One region of the Streptomyces sp. NPDC059534 genome, then DNA from elsewhere that is predicted to be linked to it. Evidence: riboswitches for the same ligand, from Rfam matches in the RefSeq annotation. Region 1 holds a riboswitch; each other region holds the start of a gene.
What was found. A riboswitch is a leader RNA that binds a small molecule or an ion and turns the genes downstream of it on or off. The one in region 1 is predicted to bind thiamine pyrophosphate.

Region 1 (7,052 bases):
GTCGCCCTCGACGGCACCGTCGTCATCGACCCCTCCGACCACGACCCGGTCGTCACCGAACTGGTCCGCCAGGGTCTGCCCGTCGTCTCCGACGGACGCCCCGCCGGCACCCTTCCGGTCACCGCCTGGGTCGACAACGACCACGAAGCCGCCGTCCTCGATCTGCTCGACCACCTCGCCGCCGCCGGCGCCCGCCGCATCGGCCTCCTCACCGGAACCACCACCGACACCTACACCCGCCTGTCCACCACCGCGTACCTGAACTGGTGCGAGCGGGTGGGCCAGGACCCCGTCTACGAGGCATATCCGGCGCACGATCCGTGCGCGGGCGCCGTCGCGGCCGACCGGCTGCTCGCCCGCCCGGACCGGCCCGACGCCGTGTACGGCCTGTTCGACCCCAACGGAACCGACCTCCTCGCGGCCGCGCGCCGCTACGGACTGCGCGTGCCGGACGACCTGTTGCTGGTCTGCTGCAGCGAGTCGACCGTCTACGCCACCACCGAACCACCCATCACGACGCTCTCGCTCAAGCCGCGCCGCATCGGCACGGCCGTCGTCCAGCTCCTCATCGACGCCATCGAGGGGATCGACACCGACGGACCGGTCGAGCAGGTGATACCGACCGAGCTCATCATCCGCACCTCCTCGCAGCGCCGTTCGCCGCGCACGACGGTCAGCCCTCCGCGTTCACCCACGAAGGACTGACCCCGGCCGGCACCTCACCGCGACCGCCGTCCCCGCCCCTGCCCGTGGGCAGGGGCGGCGAAACCGGACCCCGCACCGGCCTCAACCCTGGACTGGACCTTCCCAATTCGGGCGAAACAACCGGTGAACCCGGAGTGGACCCGGATTCACCACCCCTGGTGCGTCACACAGGAGGACGCTCATTCCTATGATGGGCGCACGACATCGCGGACCACCACGACCAGGCCGGCCCGCGATGTGCAGGGCATCGCGACGGTGGTGGAGGGGTCGATGACTCAGGGGGCCGGGCAGGAGCCCGTGGCGCGCACGGCGACATTGCGTGACTTCCGCGTACCGCCGTACGCCCGGGTACCCGTACAGGGCCATGCCGCCGAACCACCCGCCGCGGACCTTCAGGTGGTGCCCGCACCGCCGGAAGCCCCGCCTACCCCGCCTGCGCCGCCCGCCGCGCAGGCCGCCGGCGGCGACCACCCGGCCTCCCCCGTGCAGGCCGCACCCGTAGTGCCGGCCGCACCCGCCGTCCGGGCGGTACCCATGGCGCCCTCGCCGGTCGTGGTCGTACCGATCGAAGCCGTCCCGATCGTCCCCCCGGCTCCGGCCCAGGCCCCGGCTCCGGCCGCCGCACCCGCCGCCCCCACCGCGCCCATGCCCGCCTCCCCGACGCTCCAGCTGGGCCGCCGGCTCGCCCCCGCGTACCCCGCCGCGACCGGCTCCTCCATCGTCGCCGTCGCCACCGGCCACCCGGGCAACGCCTTCCCCGAGGGCGAGGCGCCGGAGGGATACACCCCGACCGAGCGCGACCTCCCGGTCATCAACCGCGGCGACACCGTCCAGATCCCCGTCGCCCCCGAGGCCGCCCCCGTGGCCGAGCCCGCCGGTGGCGACGGCCCAGGCCCGCTCTACGTCGTGGGCGACGTCCACGGCTACCTCGACGAACTCGTCGCCGCCCTGCGGGAACAGGGCCTCATCGACGAGAACGGCAGCTGGGCCGCGGGCAACGCCCGCCTCTGGTTCCTCGGCGACTTCACCGACCGCGGGCCCGACGGCATCGGCGTCATCGACCTGGTCATGCGGCTCTCCGCGGAGGCCGCCGCCGCCGGCGGTTACTGCAAGGCCCTCATGGGCAACCACGAGCTGCTCCTGATCGGGGCCAAGCGCTTCGGCGACACGCCGGTCAACTCCGGCGCCGGCACGGCCACCTTCCAGGCCGCCTGGCTGCTCAACGGCGGCCAGAAGCACGACATGGACCGGCTCCAGGACGTCCACCTCCAGTGGATGTCCCGCCTCGACGCCGTGGTGCGGGAGGACGACCACCTCCTCGTGCACTCCGACACCACCGCGTACCTCGAATACGGCACGACCATCGAGGACGTCAACGACACCGTCCACGAGATCCTCAACCGGAACGACGCCGACGAGGTGTGGGACGTCTTCCGGAAGTTCACCAAGCGCTTCGCCTTCCGCGACGAGGCGGGCCCCCAGGCCGTCCAGGAGCTGCTCTCCACCTACGGCGGCCACCGGATCGTCCACGGCCACAGCCCCATCCCGTACCTCCTCGGCCAGGTCGGCAACGAGGAGGGCGAGGGAAGCGGAGGCCCGGTCGTCGACGGACCGCACGTCTACGCCGACGGGCTCGCGATCGCCATGGACGGCGGAGTGACCATGGCCGGAAAGCTACTGGTCGTCCAACTCCCCCTGAACGGCTGACGCATAACCCTGCGCATCCGGGGAAGTCGAATTCCGGAAACACCCTGTCAGGTCGTGGCGTCACCGCAATACCATCGGGTCATCCGTAGCAGGCTCTCCTCCGCTTGCGCCCAGCCGACCGTTTCCCACGGCTGATCCGGGCGCCTGCGGAGCATCGGGGGATGCACATGAACGTGGCTCCGCACCTGCTGACCGAGGATCGCGCCGAGTACGAGCGGGTCCTCGACGACGCACTGAGCACGGCCCACGCACGTCCGGATCTCGCCGGGGTCGGCACCCGCCTCACGGTCGCGCAGCTGCGCGCCATGACGCTGAACGCGACGACTCTGGTGACCAGCGCGGCGGCCGAGGAGTACGACCACTTCGTGAAGGTGCGCGAACAGAACCGCGCGGCCCTCGGGACCCGGGCGCCCGCGGCGGCCGCCGAGCGGCCCGGCCCCGGCGCCGGCGTCGTCGCGATCTTCACCGTCATGGTGCCGGTCCTCGCGGGCGCGGCCGCCGTCATATTCCTGCTGGTCGGCGCGGTCATCCACGCCCTCGCCCCCACCGTGGTGTTCGGCGCGACCCTGCTCACGGCCGGGCTGGTCTTCGGCGCCCTGGCCGCGGCCGGACTGCTCTGCGCGGCCGCCGGACTCCTCGTCACGGCCCTGCGCAACAGCCCGGTGCAGGTGAGCGCCGGCGGTCCGCCCGACGACGAGCTGTCCCTCGCCCGGGACGCCTGGCGCCACGCCCTGCTGGAACGCGGCATCCTGCCCTTCCTCCGCGACGTCCTCGCCGCCACCGCCCCGCCCACCGGCTCCCCGGGCCCGCCCCACCCCTGACAACGCCACCGGCCCGCGACTCCCCCGGGGTCGCGGGCCGGCTCATGCGCCGAGGGAGGGTCAGTCCGCGAGCGGCAGGTAGACGCGGTTGCCGCTCGCCGCGAACTCGGCGGACTTCTCCGCCATGCCGGCCTCGATCTCCTGCTGCGTGCCGCCGTGCTCACGCCGGATGTCCTGGGAGATCTTCATCGAGCAGAACTTCGGCCCGCACATCGAGCAGAAGTGCGCGGTCTTCGCGGGCTCCGCGGGCAGCGTCTCGTCGTGGAACTCGCGCGCCGTGTCCGGGTCGAGCGCCAGGTTGAACTGGTCCTCCCAGCGGAACTCGAACCGCGCGTCCGAGAGCGCGTCGTCCCACTCCTGCGCGCCCGGGTGCCCCTTGGCGAGGTCCGCCGCGTGGGCCGCGATCTTGTACGTGATGACGCCGGTCTTCACGTCGTCGCGGTTGGGCAGGCCCAGGTGCTCCTTGGGCGTGACGTAGCAGAGCATCGCCGTGCCCCACCAGGCGATCATGGCCGCGCCGATGCCGGAGGTGATGTGGTCGTACGCGGGCGCCACGTCCGTGGTCAGCGGGCCGAGCGTGTAGAACGGCGCCTCCTCGCAGATCTCCTGCTGGAGGTCGATGTTCTCCTTGATCTTGTGCATCGGGACGTGCCCGGGGCCCTCGATCATCGTCTGCACGTGGTGGCGCTTGGCGATCGTGTTGAGCTCGCCGAGCGTGCGCAGCTCCGCGAACTGCGCCTCGTCGTTGGCGTCCGCGATCGAACCGGGGCGCAGACCGTCGCCGAGCGAGTAGGTGACGTCGTACGCCGCCAGGATCTCGCAGAGCTCCTCGAAGTTCGTGTAGAGGAAGTTCTCCTTGTGGTGCGCGAGACACCAGGCGGCCATGATCGAGCCGCCGCGCGAGACGATGCCGGTCTTGCGGCGCGCGGTGAGCGGCACGTACGGCAGCAGGACGCCGGCGTGGACCGTCATGTAGTCGACGCCCTGCTCGGCCTGCTCGATGACCGTGTCCTTGTAGATCTCCCAGGTCAGGTCCTCGGCCCGGCCGTCGACCTTCTCCAGGGCCTGGTAGAGCGGCACGGTGCCGATCGGCACGGGGGAGTTGCGCAGCACCCACTCGCGGGTGGTGTGGATGTTGCGGCCGGTGGACAGGTCCATGACCGTGTCGGCGCCCCACTTGGTCGCCCAGGTCATCTTCTCCACCTCCTCCTCGATGGAGGAGGAGACGGCGGAGTTGCCGATGTTGGCGTTGACCTTCACCAGGAACCGCTTGCCGATGATCATCGGCTCGATCTCCGGGTGGTTCACGTTCGCCGGAAGGACGGCCCGGCCCGCCGCGATCTCCTCGCGGACGACCTCGGGGGAGACGTTCTCGCGGATCGCGACGTACTCCATCTCCGGGGTGATCTCGCCCCGGCGGGCGTACGCCAGCTGCGTCACCGCCTGGCCGTCGCGGCCCCGGCGCGGCAGGCGCGGGCGGCCGGGGAAGACGGCGTCGAGGTTCTTGAGCCCACCACCGCGCGGCGAGGTGTGCTTGATCCCGTCGTCCTCGGGGCGGCCCGGGCGGCCCGCGTACTCCTCGGTGTCACCGCGCGCGATGATCCAGTTCTCGCGCAGCGGCGGAAGGCCCCGCCGGACGTCGGTGTCGATGGTGGGGTCGGTGTACGGGCCGGACGTGTCGTACAGCGTCACGTCCTTGCCGTTGGTGAGGTGCACCTGACGGACCGGCACCCGGAGGTCGGGGCGCGAACCCTGGACGTACCCCTTGTGCCAGCCCGGCGTGCGCGCGCCGTCGGCGGAGCCGACAGAGGCGTCGCCCTGGTCGGAGGCAGGCGTGCGTGCATCCTGAATGGTCATGAGACCGATCTCCCTACGCCGGCATTACCCGGTAACAGGTTCGGCGGTCGGCGCAGCCTCCTCCCGTACGTGCGTACGGTGATCAGCGCCCTCTCAGCCCGGTGCTCCGAGCTCCCGCGTGTGCAAAGGTGCCACCACGCTAGCGTCATCCCTGGCGTGCTGAACAGTGGGCCCCCGTCGTTCTTGCGATGATCGGTCGGTGACTTCCCCCCAGCAGACCCCCGAGTCCCACGGCCACGCCCACGGTCCCGGCCACGGTCCGGGGCACGATCCCGGCCCCTCCCACGGGCACGGGCACAGCCACAGCCATGGCCCGGCCGCGCCCGTCTCCCGGCATCTGCGCAAGGTCATCGCCGCCGTCCTGATCCCGTTCGCCACCGCCGTCGTGGTCGGCCTGCTCGTCCTGTGGCCCGGCGGCACTCCGTCGCACGAGCGCACCGGTGTCGGCTTCGACCGGCAGACCGAGCAGGGCAAGGTCGTCGACGTCGAGCAGGTCGACTGCAAGTCCGTGAACGCCGCGCAGGTCCCGCCGACCGGGGACACCTCCACCCCGGAGGGGCGCGAGGCGGTCAACGCCCAGCAGGGGGAGTGCGAGAAGGCGACGATCGAGGTCACCAGCGGCCCGGAGAAGGGCCGGACGTTCGTCGAGATCGTGCAGCCGGACGCACCGCGCCAACTGCACGAGGGCCAGGGCGTGGTGGTGGCGTACGCCCCCGACGCCCCGCGCGACCTGCAGTACTCGGTGACGGACGTGAACCGCAAGCTGCCGATGGCGGTGCTCGCCGGCATCTTCGCCCTCGCGGTCGTGCTGGTCGGCCGGATGCGGGGGCTGATGGCGCTGATCGCCCTCGCCCTGAGCTTCCTGGTGCTGACGTTCTTCATCCTGCCGGCGATCCTGCAGGGCTCGAATCCGCTGGTCGTTGCGGTGGTCGGATCGAGCGCGATCATGCTGATCGCGCTCTACATGTGCCACGGTCTGTCGGCCCGCACCTCGGTCGCGGTGCTCGGCACGCTGATCTCCCTGCTGCTGATCGGTCTGCTCGGGTCGCTCTTCATCGGCTGGGCCTCACTGAGCGGCAACACCGACGACAACACGGGTCTGATCCACGGCCTGTACCCGGAGATCGACATGTCCGGGCTGCTCCTCGCCGGGATCATCATCGGTTCGCTCGGTGTGCTCGACGACGTGACGGTGACCCAGACCTCGGCGGTCTGGGAGCTGCACCAGGCCGATCCGGGCATGGGGCCGCGCGCGCTCTACCGCGCCGGCATCCGGATCGGCCGCGACCACATCGCCTCGGTCGTGAACACCCTGGTGCTCGCCTACGCGGGTGCCGCCCTCCCGCTGATGCTGCTCTTCTCGATCGCGCAGAGCAGCATGGGGACGGTGGCCAACAGCGAGCTGGTCGCCGTGGAGATCGTCCGGACGCTGGTCGGGTCGATCGGTCTGGTCGCGTCCGTCCCGCTCACCACGGCGCTGGCGGCACTGGTGGTCTCCGCCGACCGGGCGGATCCCGACGGCCGGCCGGGCACCGGTGGCCGCAAGGCCGCGGCGGTACGGGGCGGAAGGCGCCGTCGCGCCAAGTGACGGCTCAGGCGGGTCCGGCGTACTCCTCGTGACGGCTCAGGCGGGTCCGGCGTTCTCCTCGGCCAGAATCCGTCCGAGCGCGGCTTCGAGGTTGTCCTCGAAGTCGCCGAGTGTCCGTTCCTGACCAAGCGGAACGAGCTTGTCCGTGCGATCGAGGAAGGCGACCAGCGGCGGCGCGCTCGCCCGGAACAGGGCGCGGTCGCCGCCGACCTGGAGCCGGATGGAGACATCCGACAGCCCCTCGGGCTCGGTCGGCGCGATGTGCACATCGCCGTCCCCGCTGGGGCGGTTGATCCCGTCGAGCAGCAACTCCCTGCCGAACGCCCAGGTCACAGGCGCGTCTCCGGGGAGGTGGAACGTCATGCACACCGCGT
Region 2 (7,052 bases), on a different contig from region 1:
GCGGCACCAGGAACGTGCCGCTCTCGTCGAGCGAGCCCAGCGCACGGTAGTAGCCGAGCCCGTACCCGCCCGATCCGGCGAACGAGCGCTCCACCAGGACGCCCAGCGGCAGCAGGATCAGCAGCGCCACGGAGAGCAGCACCGCGGCGAGCAGCGTCCACTGCCCCGCCCCGCGCGGCCGGCGCGCGGTCCGCTCCGGCGGGACGAGCCGCAGGGCGGTCTCCCGCCGCCGTACGGTCCAGGCGTGCACGCCGAGGATCGCGCCGACCGCCACGAACTGGACGAGCGTCAGCACGGCGGCCGTCCGCAGGTCGAGCAGCCGGGCGGTCTGCCGGTAGATCTCCGCCTCCAGGGTGGAGTACGCGTCCCCGCCGAGGATCTGCACGACACCGAACGAGGTGAAGGTGAAGAGGAACACCATGAGCGCGGCGGCCGACACCGCCGGCACCAGCGCGGGCATCGTCACCGTCCGCCAGGCCGTCCAGCGCGAGGCGCCGAGGACCCGGGCGGCCTCCTCCTGGCGGGGGTCGAGCTGGGACCAGAGGCCGCCGACGGTACGCACGACGACCGCGTAGTTGAAGAAGACGTGGGCGAGGAGGATGGCCCACACACTGGTGTCGAGCCGCAGCCCCCACAGCTCGTCCGTGAGCCCGCCACGGCCGACGACCGCCAGGAACGCCGTGCCGACGAGGACGGTCGGCAGCACGAACGGCACGGTGACGACGGCCCGCAGGACGTTCTTGCCGGGGAAGTCGAAGCGGGCGAACACGTACGCCCCGGGGAGCGCCACGAGCAGCGTCAGCGCGGTCGAGGCGAGCGCCTGCCACGTGGTGAAGCCGAGCACGTCGAGGATGTCCGGCCGGCTCAGCGTCGAGCCGATCGGGCCGAAGCTCCAGGTGCCGTCCGGCCGCAGCCCGCGCTCCACGATCGAGGCGACGGGCCACGCGAAGAAGATCCCGAAGAACGCGACGGGCAGGGCCATCAGTCCCAGCCGCGCCGCGCTCCCCTTGAGGCCGCGCCGTGCCGTGACGGCACGATCCGCTTCGATGCCGCGCCTTACTTCAGGACGAGCGACGACCACTGCTGGATCCACGCGTCGCGCTTCTCGGCGATCTTCTCGGGCACCATGGTCTCCGGCTTCTCGACCACCACGCCGTGCTTCGTGAACAGCTCGGGCAGCGCCGCGTCCTTCGCCACCGGGTTCACGAACATCTGCAGCGGCATGTCCTCCTGGAACTTCCGGGAGATCAGGAAGTCGATGAGCGCCTTGCCGCCCTCGGGGTTCTTCGCCCCGTTCAGCAGGCCCGCGAACTCGGTCTGCCGGAAGCAGGTGCCGGTGGAGACCCCGGTGGGCGCCACCTTCGGCTGCGGCTCGCCGTACAGCACCTCGACCGGCGGGCTGGAGGCGTACGACACGACCAGCGGCCGGTCGCCCTTGGCCTGCTTGCCGCCGGCCGAGCCGGAGAACTCCTGGTTGTAGGCGAGCTCCCAGCTGTCGACGGTCTTCACGCCGTTGGCCCTGAGCTTCTTCCAGTAGTCCTGCCAGCCGTCGTCGCCGTACTTCGCGGCGGTGCCGAGGAGGAAGCCGAGGCCCGGGGAGGACCGCTCGGGGTTCTCCACGACCAGCAGGTCCTTGTACGCCGGCTTCGCCAGGTCGTCGAAGGTGACCGGCGGCGCCAGCTTCCTGTCGGCGAAGTACTTCTTGTCGTAGTTGACGCAGATGTCACCGGAGTCGATCGGCGTGACCCGGTGCTCCTTGTCGAGCTGGTACGCGGCCGGGACCCGGTCCAGGCCCTTCGCCTCGTAGGGGACGAAGATCCCGTTGTCGAGGGCACGGGACAGCAGGGTGTTGTCGACGCCGAAGAAGACGTCACCCTGCGGGGAGCCCTTGGTCAGGATCTCCTTGTTGACGGCCTCGCCGGCGTCGCCGCTCTTCAGCACCTTGACGGTGAACCCGGTCTGCTGGGTGAACGCCGCCAGCACCTCCTTGGAGGCGTTGAACGAGTCGTGGCTCACCAGGGTCACGGTCTTGGGCGCGGGCCCGCCGGTCTTGCCGGCCGCGTCCCGGACGTCGTCGGTGCCGCACGCGGCCAGGCTGGTGACGCCGAGCGCCGCGAGGAGCGCTGCGGCGGCGGCCTTCTTGATGCTCACTGGATTTTCCTCCTGGGTGTGACCAGGAAGAGACGCGGCCCCGCCCACCCGAAGGTGGGCAGGGCGCAACAGCTTGAGTTACGACCGAACTTCCTACCCAGAATGACCTGGGCGAGGTTCAGAGGGTCTGCGGTCCTACGGTGACCGCACTCTCAGCGCTGTGGCGCTCCCCTGTCGGAATATGGAGATGTGTTCGACCTCAGACTACAAGGTCAGCGTTCGGCGGCCGCGAGCTGTCCACAGGCACCGTCGATCTCCTGACCGCGGGTGTCCCGCACGGTCACCGGCACCCCGTGGCGCGCGATGGCCTCCACGAACGCCTTCTCGTCCTCCGGACGCGACGCCGTCCACTTCGAACCCGGCGTCGGGTTCAGCGGGATCAGGTTGACGTGCACCCGCTTGCCCTTGAGCAGCCGGCCGAGCAGGTCACCCCGCCACGCCTGGTCGTTGATGTCCCGGATCAGGGCGTACTCGATGGAGATCCGGCGCCCGGACTTCTCCGCGTACTCCCAGGCCGCGTCGAGGACCTCCCGCACCTTCCAGCGCGTGTTGACCGGCACCAGGGTGTCGCGCAGCTCGTCGTCCGGCGCGTGCAGCGAGACCGCGAGCCGGCACTTGAAGCCCTCGTCGGCGAAGCGCAGCATCGCGGGCACGAGACCGACGGTCGAGACGGTGATGCCGCGCTGCGACAGACCGAGGCCGTCCGGCTCCGGGTCCGTCAGCCGTCGGATCGAACCGACCACGCGCTTGTAGTTGGCGAGCGGCTCGCCCATGCCCATGAACACGATGTTGGAGAGCCGCGCCGGTCCCCCGGGCACCTCCCCGTCCCGCAGGGCCCGCATCCCGTCCACGATCTGGTGCACGATCTCGGCGGTCGACAGGTTCCGGTCGAGCCCCGCCTGCCCGGTCGCGCAGAACGGGCAGTTCATCCCGCAGCCGGCCTGCGAGGAGATGCACATGGTCACCCGGTCCGGGTAGCGCATGAGCACCGACTCCACGAGCGTGCCGTCGTGCAGCCGCCACAGGGTCTTGCGGGTCGTGTCGTCGTCGCACGAGATGTGCCGCACCACCGACATCAGATCGGGCAGCAGCTCCCCCGCCAGCTTCTCCCTCGAAGCGGCCGGAATGTCCGTCCACTCCGCGGGATCGTGCGCGTACCGCGCGAAGTAGTGCGTGGACAGCTGCTTCGCACGGAACGGCTTCTCGCCGATCGCGGCGACTGCCTCCTTCCGCTCGGCAGGCGTGAGGTCGGCCAGGTGCCGCGGCGGCTTCTTGGCTCCGCGGGGGGCGACGAAAGTGAGTTCTCCGGGCTTGGGCATGGTGCTACCAGTGTCGCAGACACTTCCCAGTTCCCAGGGCTTCCGGCACCCGCCCCCGGTCGCCCCGGGCCGCCCGGGGCCGGCCTCGGACGCTCCCGGACGGCCCCGGAACGGGCCCCCTTCCACGGAACGTGAGAGGGCGCACACACCCGAGCGACGACCGCGTCACCAACGGCCCCACCACGACACCCACGCGCGCGATCAAGCTCACCGCCCGATCGCGTCGGACGCTCTCCGCAGCCACCCGATCCGCCGGCCAACCCCGCACCCAAAGCCTTCCGAATTACGGTCCCCTCTATTCGACTGCTTCGATCACCCGCCCGGACACGGCATCCACTGAACCCGAGATCAGCTGCGTTCCCTGAACTTCCACCAGCCACGTCGGGATCCATTTCCCATCGCGCTCTTCTGCCAGCAGCTCTGCCGACGCGTTGGGCTTTTGCGGGATGCCCTTACCAGTCGCTCCGGACTGTGTCACAAGGGCGGAGACGGCTTGATCCTTGGTGATGCGAGGAACCGGGAGCGCTGGGTCGGCGATGTTAAGCGCGATCAGCTGGGTGACCCTCCCGGAACGATCCACCTGTACATCCAGGCGCATGGGCATGAGAACTCCGTCGGCATTGCGGCGGCGCCAGCTTGTCATCCAACCGAGTTCAGCTTTTTCGCCCACAGCTACGCTGCTCGGCACCGAGCCCTCAAGGCCCCAAGGCGCACTTGTCTCAGCGTAGGATCGGGCAGTCTTTGCGGCCTCCTGGATACTCGAAGGAGACCCGCTCCTGCCGGGTACGAAATAGCCGCTGGGATCACCGGTGTTCGACATGTCAAGGTATGCAGTGAACTTGCGCCTATCAGGCCAGCTGAGCTCTACAGATCCACCCCCGACCAGCTGAGCCATGACGGTCCCCATATCCTCGGGGCCCCTTGCGAACTGCACTTGACTGATTTCGTAGTGATCGCCAAAGAATTTTCGGATTTCGACCTCGACGGCAGTCTCTTGCTCCGAGCTGGCGCGACCGATGCCGACCGTGTAAGAGACGACTTCCGGGGTGATGAAAAGGAACCATGTCCCAGCGAGCGCCAGGGACGTGCCGAGGGCAGCGATCCTGTTGCCGGCAACCAGCGGGCGTCTGAGCACTACTGCCGGCGGCCTGTCAAAGGAGGAAACTGCCCATCCGCAGAGCGCACCAGCGACGACCCCGAGGGTGTTCATGAGGAGATCACTGGTGTCGCACCCACGGCCGAGGAAGGTGAGGACCGCTTGCAGGGTTTCAATGGATACGGTGAGAAGCACTCCGCCGATCAGCGTGCCCAGCACGTGCCTTGTGGCCAAGACGCCAAGGAGGCCAATGGGCATGAAAAGGCATGCATTCAGTAGTCCCTGATCCGTCGTGAACGGTTCGACCAGGTCGCGGTTGACAACACAGGTACGAGCCTGCTGGTCGGGAGATCCAGTCGTCCAGAGAGTCAGGCTCACTACGGCAGTCACCGCGGCGGCGAATAGCCCACGCAGGACGGGTTTCTCTGAACTTGCAGGAGCAGTTCGGTATCCCAGAACTCCGATCACGGCAGAAGTCAGAGTGACCAAGAACACGAACATTCCATGCCCGTTGAAGACGGCGTACAGCAACTGATCACTCTCTACGTAGCCACAGGAAGTTACTCCTCGGTCATCCCCCGCCGCTCAGACGCAGGAGGTCGCCCGGAACGGAAGGGGCTTCGAGGGTTTCAGCAGGGGTCGGCGGCGGGGGTCTGGTACGTGGCACCGCCACTGGTGTTGAGGAGCCCGTTGGTCGGGTAGCAGCCGGACGCTACCCGACCACTGGTTGCTGTACTGAGCTCCGGCAGACATGCTCTTCCAGCCGGCCCAGGTGTTGGCGCCGCGCCGGAGATAGCCCAGTCTCGCGGTGATGGCGCTACCCCCGGACTTGTAATACTGAACGTCGATGTAACTTCCCGTACTGGTTTCTCCGATCCAGAGCACGCCATTGCTGAGGGTGGTGCATTTCGTGCCAGCCGTAATGTTGCCGGAACTCGGGCAGGAGAGTGCCTGAGTCGAGACATCCCCTGCGCTAGCCATGGACGCTCCACCAACCGCAGGTATCAGCGCCAGCGCGGCGATGACGGCAATTCCGGAAGCTGAAATACGCGTTTACCCTCCATAAAGGAAAATGACCACTACGTACAGGAACTGAGTGATCATGCAGGGATCCGAGCTCAGGGTCAAGCCCGCTTCGCACAGTCTGCCAACTCGAATGGGGCCGATACCCACTCGTTCCCGATAAACCATCATGACTGTTCTTCAGAGTCGACTCCATGAACCTTGCTATGGCTCGTTTTCGACTGCACGGTGTCGGCGTGAAGGGCGCGTTCGGCGGCCCAGGACCGCTGCTGGGCGATCGACATCAGCCACAAGAACCCCATTAGCGGTGGTCGCCAGGGATTCGGCCTTACGGCACCCGAGCTCGTTGGCCGCAGCTGGCTGCCTGACGGACAGGCCCTCACGGTGACAGGAGGCGCCAGCCAAGAAGGCACCTGCGAGGACGACACAGCCATGCGCGAAGCTGCCAGAGCCGAGGCGAACGGGTCGTCTGGCGGGCTACACCCGGATCGCTCGACGGCATGCCGGCGAGCCGTGAGCGGACTCGGAGCGCCGTGGACGGGCTCTTTCTGCCCGCGTCTCGGAACCCTCACGGCCCCGAGACGGCCCCGTGAGCTGAACAGGGCCCCGGTCCGCACTGAACGTGCAGGTCAGGGCCCTATCTCGCCAGGCGCATGGCGGGGAGGGGTGGTCAGGGGGATGGGGGGCCCGGTGGGGTGGCGGGGATGCGGGAGGTGAAGAAGAGGGCGAGGACGGAGGCGGCGGCGAGGATGGCGAGGGCGGCGCGGATGCCGTCGAGGCGGGCTTCGGCGTTGGCTTCGAGGGCGGCGTCGGTCACCTCCGGGGCGACTCCGGCCTGGTCGAGGGCCTCGGTGAGCTGGTCGTCCGAGAGGAAGGGGACGCCGCTCTGGAGTTCCACGACCGCCCGTTCCTTCACCTCGGCCGGGATCGCCGGGTTCTGCTGGACGCTCGCGAGGAAGGAGGAGGTCAGGGCGGCGATCATGAGTGAGCCGGCGAGGGCGGTGCCGATGGAGGCGCCGAGGTTGGTGACGGAGTTCTGGATGCCGCCGACCTCCGCGCTCTGGCGGTCCGGGACGGCGGACACGGTGACGGCGCCGAGCTGGGAGGCGAGTGCGCCCATGCCGAAGCCGACGAGCAGCAGCGGCACGGTGACGACCCCCGCCCCGGCGTCGGCGTCGAGCGCGGCCATCAGCACGATCGCGCCGGCGAGCAGGGCGAAGACCCCGATCCGCACCACCCGGCGCGGGGAGGCAGCGGGGAACAACCGGGGGATCAGCAGGGCGGCGGCCAGCAGGGTCACCGACAGCGGCAGGATCCGGACGCCGGTGCCGAGCGCGGACAGCCCGAGCGCGACCGACAGGTAGAGCGGGACGACGAAGAAGACGCCCATCTGGACGAGGTACTGGAAGAAGAACATGGTCAGGCCGCCGGTCAGCTGGCGGTTGCGCAGCATGTCCGGGTGG
Region 3 (7,052 bases), on a different contig from region 1:
ACCACGAGGCGTTCTCGGCGCTCCCGTTCTCCACGGTCGTGGCCGATCTGCACTGCGTCACGAAGTTCAGCATGATCGGATCCGAATGGGGCGGCATCGCCGCCCGCACGGTCCTGGAACTCGCCCCGCCCGCGCCCTCGGTCACCCATGTGATGGTCTGGGCCGAGTACGGCTACAGCGCCAACATGCGGCTCGCCGACTTCGCCGCCGACGGCACCATCTTCGCCACCCACAAGGACGGGGAGCTGCTCACCGCCGAGCACGGCTTCCCGCTGCGCCTCGTCGTCCCGCACCTGTACGCCTGGAAGGGCCCCAAGTGGGTCCGGGGCGTGGAGTACATGGCGGCCGACCGCCGGGGCTTCTGGGAGGAGCGCGGCTACCACAACCTCGGCGACCCCTGGACGGAGCAGCGCTACTCGTACCAGGAGGAACCGGGAGACGGCCCGGAGCTGTAGGCGCTCCGGACCGTCTCGGGTCGTGTCGTTCAGTGGTGGTACCGGTGGACCACCGCGTGGCCCTTGCCGCGGCCGATCATCCACTTGTTCACCGGAGTGGTGATCACGAAGGCGGCGGCGAGCGCGATGGCGAGCACGATCCAGAAGAGCGGTTCGGTGAGGTGCGCGTCCATGGCGCCCGGCCAGAGGGCGATCACGCCGTTGTCGATGATCTCCATGACCGCGATGGAGAGGGTGTCGGCGGCGAGCGCGACCTTGAAGGCCGTCCTGAAGTCGACGCCGGCGGCCAGGATCCCGCGCAGGGTGAGCGCGTAGCCGAAGAAGAAGGCCAGGATGATCGCCAGGATCATCGTCTGCATGTTGCCCCAGCCGAGCGCGGTGCCGATGATCATGCCCAGGATCTCGCCGATGGCGCAGCCGGTGAGGCAGTGCAGCGTGGCCTTCGCGGCCATGGCCCAGGAGACCGTGCCGTCGCCGTGAGCGGTGTGGTGGCCCTCGTGGTGGCCCTCGTGGTGCGCTGCGCCGTGGCCGGTGTGGTCCTGGACGCCGTGGCTCTCGTGGCCGGTGTGCCCCTCGTGACCCGCGTGGTCGGCGTGACCCGCGTGTTCCGTGTGCGCGGTGTGGTCGTGCGCTTCGTGCTGCATCGGGTGCCCCCCAGGGTCGGGTAGCGGTTCCTGCCGTTACAGGAACCGTATACCCCCCTGGGGTATTCCTCAACGCGAAATCGTGTCAGCCCCTGAGCTTCTTGAGCAGCTCCACGTCCGCCAGGTGCCCCGCCTTGCCGCCGGGGGTCTCGATGATCAGCGGCACGCCGTCGGTCGCCGGGTGGCCCAGGAGGTTCCGGAACCCGTCCTCGCCGATGTGGCCCATGCCGATGTTCGCGTGACGGTCCTTGCGCGCGCCGACCACGTCCTGGGAGTCGTTGGCGTGGATCAGCTTCAGCCGCCCCTCACCCACGGTCCCCACCAGCTGGTCGAGCGTCTGCGTCGCCCCGTGCGGCCCGGTCAGGTCGTGGCCCGCCGCGAAGATGTGGCAGGTGTCGAGGCAGATCCCGAGCTTGGGATGGTGATCGAGGGCGTCGAAGTACGGCCCGAAGTCCTCCGCGCGCGAGCAGAGCGAGAAGCCCTGGCCGGCCGTCGACTCCAGAAGCAGATACGGATCGTCCTCGTGCGTCAGCTCGTCGAGCAGCGGCAGCATCCGCTCCCGCACCTGGGCCAGCGCCACCGCGCGCGGGCGGCCGCCGGTCGCCGAGCCGGTGTGGACCACCACGCCCCGGGCGCCGATCTCCCGGCCCCGCCGCAGCGAGTGCCGCATCGACTCCACCGACTTCTCGACGGTGGCCTCGGTGTGGGAGCCGAAGTTGATCAGATACGGGGCGTGGACCCAGGCCGAGACCGACTCGGCCTCGCACTCGGCCCGGAACCTCTCGTCCTGGGCCGGGTTGCCGACCGGGGTGGCCCAGCCGCGCGGGTTGGCGACGAAGACCTGGACGGTCTCGGCGCCGAGCTCACGGGCGTAGCCGAGGCCGATCGTGGCGAGGCCACCGGCCACGGGGACATGGCCGCCGACGGGATTGCGCATCAGTTCCTACAGTCCCTTGATCGTGATCGTGACGGTGGAGCCCTCGGGGGCGGTCTCGCCGCCCTGCACGGACTGGCCCGACACCGTGTCGCCGAGATAGGGGAAGGACTTCTCGACCTTCACCTCGAAGCCCGCGTCCTCCAGGGCCGCCTTCGCCTCCGCGGTCGTCTCGCCCGTGACGTCCGGGACCTCGACCTGCTTCGGGCCCTTGGAGACGGTGAGGGTGATGCTGTCGCCCTCGGCCGCGCGGCTGCCCTCGGCGAGGGACTGCGCCGCGACGGCGCCCGCCTCCTCGGGGGAGTGCACCCGCTCCGGGGCGACCCGCACGGTGAGCCCGGCCTCCTCCAGCGCCGCCGTCGCGTCGGCGACGGTCTCGCCGGTGACGTCCGGCACGTCGACCGGGGAGCCCTTGCTGACCACCAGGGCGACGGCCGAGTCCGGGGCGCGCTCGGTGCCGGGCTCCGGGTCGGAGCCGATCACGGCACCCTGCGCCACGGAGTCGCTGAACTCCGTCGTGATCACGCCGGGCACCAGGCCCTCCCGCTCCAGGAGGCGTTTGGCCTCCGCGAGCGGCTTGTTCCTGAGGTTGGGCACCTTCACGATCCGGGGGCCGCGCGACAGCGTGAGGGTGACCGGGCCGCTGCCCCGGACGCGTTCGCCGGGCGCCGGGTCCACGGCCGCGACCGTGCCGCGCTCGTAGACGTCGCTGAAGGCCCGCTTGGTCGAGCCGACCTCCAGACCGGCGTCGGCGAGCCGCTGCGTCGCGGCGGCCTCGGTCTGACCGAGGACGGCCGGGACGCGAGTGAACTGGCCGGAATTGATGTACCAGACGCCGGCGCCCAGGCCGAGCGCGAGCAGGACGGCGACCACGGCGAGCAGAGGGCCGCGCGGAGGCAGCCGGCGGGCCGCGGGCGGCTCCGGGACCGGCAGCCGGTTTGTGTGCCGCACCTGCTGCGCGTCGCCCTCGGCCGGCACCGGCCGGGCGATCACACTCGTCCGGTCCTCGGCCGTGTCCCGGGCCTCCGACCGGGCCTGCGGGGGCACGGCGTCGAGCTGGTCCTCGCTCAGCGCGGCACGGGCCTCCCGGAGCAGGGCCAGCAGCGCGACGGCGTCGTGCGGCCGGACGTCGGGGTTCCGGGCGGTGGCGGCCGCGACCAGCTCGTCCAGCTCCAGGGCCAGCCCGGGGACCGCGGCCGACGGGGCGGGCACATCGGTGTTCAGGTGCTGGTAGAGCACCTGGGCGGGGGTGTCGCCGGAGTGCGGCTTGGCACCGGTCAGCATCTCGTACAGCACGACACCGCAGGCGTACACGTCGGCGCGGGTGTCCGCGGTGCCGTGCTCGATCTGCTCCGGCGCCAGGTACGAGACGGTGCCGAGCACCGAGCCGGTGGTCGCGGTCGCCGAACCCACGGCCCGCACCAGACCGAAATCGGCGACCTTCACCCGGCCGTCGTCCCCTATCAGGACGTTCTCCGGCTTCATGTCACGGTGCACGAACCCGGCCCGGTGCGCGGCGCCGAGCGCCGCGAGCACCGGTTCCAGGATGTCCAGCGCCGCGCGGGGCGCCAGGGCGCCGCGCTCGCGCAGCACGTCACGGAGCGTGCAGCCGGCGACGTACTCCATCGCCAGGTAGACGTAGGCGCCCTCGGCGCCCTGGTCGAAGACGCCCACGACGTTCGGGTGCGCCAGCCGCGCCACGGACTTCGCCTCGCGGATGAAACGCTCCACGAACACGGCGTCCGCCGCCAGCGCCGGGTGCATCACCTTGAGCGCGAGCACCCGGTCGAGCCGGGTGTCCACGGCCCGGTAGACCGTGGCCATCCCGCCGACGGCGATGCGCGCCTCGACGCGGTAGCGGCCGTCGAGCAGCCGCCCGACGAGGGGGTCCTGAAGGGTCGTGTCCACGGCGTCGAGTCTACGAGCCGGGCGCGAGCGCCTTGCCCCGCTGCCCCTCACTGCAGCCCACCTGTGACGCATCCCGCCCCACCCCGCCCACCCGGCCAAGGGCGGGGGCCGTACGGGGGTGGGGGTCAGAAGGCGGGGCGTTCGGGGTCCAGGGTGGCGCGGCCGGTGGTGGGGGAGGAGGGGTCGGCGAAGTGGCGGCGGGGGATGCGGCCGGCCCGGTGTGCGAGGCGGCCGGCCTCGACCGCGTGCCGCATGGCGGAGGCCATGAGGACCGGTTCCTGGGCGCGGGTCACCGCGGAGGCCAGCATGACCGCCGCGCAGCCCAGCTCCATGGCCAGCGCCGCGTCCGACGCGGTGCCGGCGCCCGCGTCGAGGATGACGGGGACGCCCGCGCGCTCGGCGATGAGCTGGAAGTTGTGCGGGTTGCGGATGCCGAGGCCGGAGCCGATGGGGGAGCCGAGCGGCATGATGGCCGCGCACCCCACGTCCTCCAGTTTGCGGGCGAGGACGGGGTCGTCGTTGGTGTAGGGGAGGACGGTGAAGCCGTCGTCGACGAGGGTCTCGGCCGCGTCGAGGAGTTCCTCCCCGTCCGGCAGGAGGGTCCGCTCGTCGGCGACGACCTCCAGTTTGATCCAGTCGGTGCCGAGCGCCTCCCGCGCGAGCCGGGCGGTCAGGACGGCCTCTCCGGCGGTGAAGCAGCCCGCCGTGTTGGGCAGGACCCGGATGCCGAGTCGTTCGAGGACGGAGAGGACCGAGCCCTGGACGGTCGGGTCGAGGCGCCGCATGGCGACGGTGGTGAGCTCCGTACCGCTGGCGATCAGGGAGCGTTCGAGCACGTCGAGGCTGGGGGCCCCGCCGGTGCCCATGATCAGGCGGGAGGAGAACTCGGTGCCGCCGAGCCGGAACACGTCGTCGGACATCGCGCTCAGCCTCCCTGCACCGCGGTGAGGACTTCCACCCGGTCGCCGTCGCCGAGCAGGGTCGCCGCCCACTCGCCGCGGGGGACGACCGTCTCGTTGAGGGCGGCGGCGATTCCGGAGCGGGCCGCGGTGAGGGTGGCGACGAGGGCGTCCAGGGAGACGGGGCCGGAGAGCTCGCGGGCCTCTCCGTTCACGGACACGTTCATGCGGGCTGCTCCAGACGTGCGGAGGAGAAACGGCGGGGGGTGAAGGGGCGTGCCTCGTCGGGGAGGGCGCCGGTGGTGAGGACCTCGGCCATGACGTCGCCGGTGACGGGGGTGAGCAGGACCCCGTTGCGGTAGTGGCCGGTGGCGAGGTGGAGGCCGGGCAGGGCGGTGGGCCCGAGCAGCGGGGCGTTGTCCGGCGACGCGGGGCGGAGGCCGGCCCGGGTCTCGGTGAGCGGCAGCTCGGTGAGGCCGGGGACGAGTTCGTGGGCGTCGCGCAGCAGCTCGTACACCCCGCCCGCCGTCACCGTGGTGTCCCAGCCGAGTTCCTCGCTGGTGGCGCCGACGACGAGCTCGCCGTTCTCGCGGGGCACCAGGTAGACGTGGCTGCCGCGGACGACGGCCCGGACGGTCCGGGAGAGGAAGGGGGCGTACGCGGGCGGCACGCGGAGCCGCAGTACCTGCCCTTTCACCGGGCGCACGGGCGGCAGGACGTCGGCGGGGACGCCCGCGAGCCGGCCGCTGAGGCTGCCGGCGGCGAGGACGACCTGGTCGGCCGTCACCTCGTCGCCCCCGGTGAGTACGGCGCCGCGCGCCCGGTCCCGTACGACCGTCAGCCGTTCGGCGAGGGCGCGGTGGAAGACCACGCCGGCCCGTTCGCAGGCGAGGAGGAGCGCGGCGGCGAGCCGGCGCGGGTCGACCTGGTGGTCGCCGTCCACCCGGAGTCCGCCGCGTACCCCGGGGGCGAGCATCGGTTCGAGGCGGCGGCATTCGCGCCCGCTGAGCCACTCGGAGGTGAGTCCGCAGCGGGTCTGGAGGGCGTGGAGTTCGCGGAGGTGGGCGCGGTCGTCGGCGTCGAGGGCGACGGCGAGGGTGCCGCAGGCGCGGTGGCCGACGTCGTGGCCGGGGCCGGTGGCCTCGGCGAGTTCGGCGACGAACGCGGGGTAGCGCTCGGCGGAGGCGAGGTTGAGACCGAGCAGGGTCTCCTCGCCGTAGTGGAGTTCGGTGACGGCGGCGAGCATGCCGGCCGCGACCCGTGCGGCCCCGCCGCCCGGGTCCGGGTCGACGACGGCGGTGCGCAGTCCGCGCTGCGCGGCCCGCCAGGCCGTGACCAGGCCGATGATGCCGCCCCCGACCACGAGGACGTCGGACCCGGAATTGGATGCTCCGTCGCCTCTGAGGACATCGGAAGAACGCATGGGCGTCCAGCCCCTCCCTTCGCCGGCATGACCCGGATCAGGTTCGTACGGTCGGAGGCCGCTCCAGCCTCCCTCTCAGCCCGGTCGTCCGGGCTCCCGCGAGTGCTTTACGCCCGTCAGACTAGCTTCCGCCGTGGAGGGGTCACAGACCCCTCCCTTCCTGATGGTCCGTCAGATACGTAAGGTGGTCGGGTGAGCGAGCAGAAGCAGGCCCAGCAGCGCGTCGTGATCGTGGGTGCGGGGATGGCGGGCGTCCAGACCGCGGTCGCCCTGCGGGAACAGGGCTTCACGGGCCCCGTGACCCTCATCGGGGCCGAACCCCACCAGCCCTACGACCGGCCTCCGCTGTCCAAGGCGATCCTCCTCGGCAAGGCCGAGGACTCGGCCTTCGACGTCGACTTCGAGGAGCTCGGCATCGAACTCCGCCTCGGCCTCGACGTCACCGGCCTGCGCGCCGCCGACCACGAGATCGACACCGAGGCGGGACCGGTCGGGTACGACACCCTGGTGGTCGCCACCGGCGCCCACCCGGTGACCCTGCCCGGCGCCGAGGGCGTCGCGGGCGTCCATCTGCTGCGGACCCTCGACGACGCCGTGCGCCTCGGGCCCGTCCTGGAGCGGCGGCACACCGTCGTGGTCGTCGGTGCCGGCTGGATCGGCGCCGAGTTCGCCACCGCCGCGCGCGAGGCCGGCTGCGCCGTCACCGTCGTCGAGGCGGCCGCCCTCCCCCTCACCGGCGCCCTCCCCGACGAGGTCGCCGCCCCGATGGCCGAGTGGTACGCGGCCAAC

Region 2: linked by a shared signal. The riboswitch ahead of ACFVZH_RS19365 (thiamine ABC transporter substrate binding subunit) and the one ahead of thiC (phosphomethylpyrimidine synthase ThiC) in region 1 are both predicted to bind thiamine pyrophosphate.
Region 3: linked by a shared signal. The riboswitch ahead of thiO (glycine oxidase ThiO) and the one ahead of thiC (phosphomethylpyrimidine synthase ThiC) in region 1 are both predicted to bind thiamine pyrophosphate.

What each region holds. Positions count from the first base shown of each region.
Region 1 covers NZ_JBHWAQ010000020.1:104,410-111,461, reverse strand. The annotation lists gene ACFVZH_RS23705 (LacI family DNA-binding transcriptional regulator) at 1-705, shown strand, start outside; gene ACFVZH_RS23700 (metallophosphoesterase) at 976-2,412, shown strand; gene ACFVZH_RS23695 (hypothetical protein) at 2,574-3,233, shown strand; gene thiC (phosphomethylpyrimidine synthase ThiC) at 3,294-5,090, opposite strand; TPP riboswitch at 5,084-5,218, opposite strand; gene ACFVZH_RS23685 (YibE/F family protein) at 5,290-6,678, shown strand; gene ACFVZH_RS23680 (SsgA family sporulation/cell division regulator) at 6,715-7,052, opposite strand, start outside.
Region 2 covers NZ_JBHWAQ010000015.1:100,516-107,567, forward strand. The annotation lists gene ACFVZH_RS19360 (ABC transporter permease) at 1-982, opposite strand, end outside; gene ACFVZH_RS19365 (thiamine ABC transporter substrate binding subunit) at 1,057-2,151, opposite strand; TPP riboswitch at 2,224-2,334, opposite strand; gene rlmN (23S rRNA (adenine(2503)-C(2))-methyltransferase RlmN) at 2,364-3,470, opposite strand; gene ACFVZH_RS19375 (VanZ family protein) at 3,766-5,097, opposite strand; gene ACFVZH_RS19380 (MFS transporter) at 6,260-7,052, opposite strand, start outside.
Region 3 covers NZ_JBHWAQ010000002.1:316,794-323,845, forward strand. The annotation lists gene ACFVZH_RS03745 (sulfite oxidase-like oxidoreductase) at 1-455, shown strand, start outside; gene ACFVZH_RS03750 (DUF4396 domain-containing protein) at 485-1,099, opposite strand; gene ACFVZH_RS03755 (deoxyribonuclease IV) at 1,185-2,036, opposite strand; gene pknB (Stk1 family PASTA domain-containing Ser/Thr kinase) at 2,043-3,941, opposite strand; gene ACFVZH_RS03765 (thiazole synthase) at 4,067-4,861, opposite strand; gene thiS (sulfur carrier protein ThiS) at 4,867-5,067, opposite strand; gene thiO (glycine oxidase ThiO) at 5,064-6,263, opposite strand; TPP riboswitch at 6,261-6,373, opposite strand; gene ACFVZH_RS03780 (NAD(P)/FAD-dependent oxidoreductase) at 6,456-7,052, shown strand, end outside.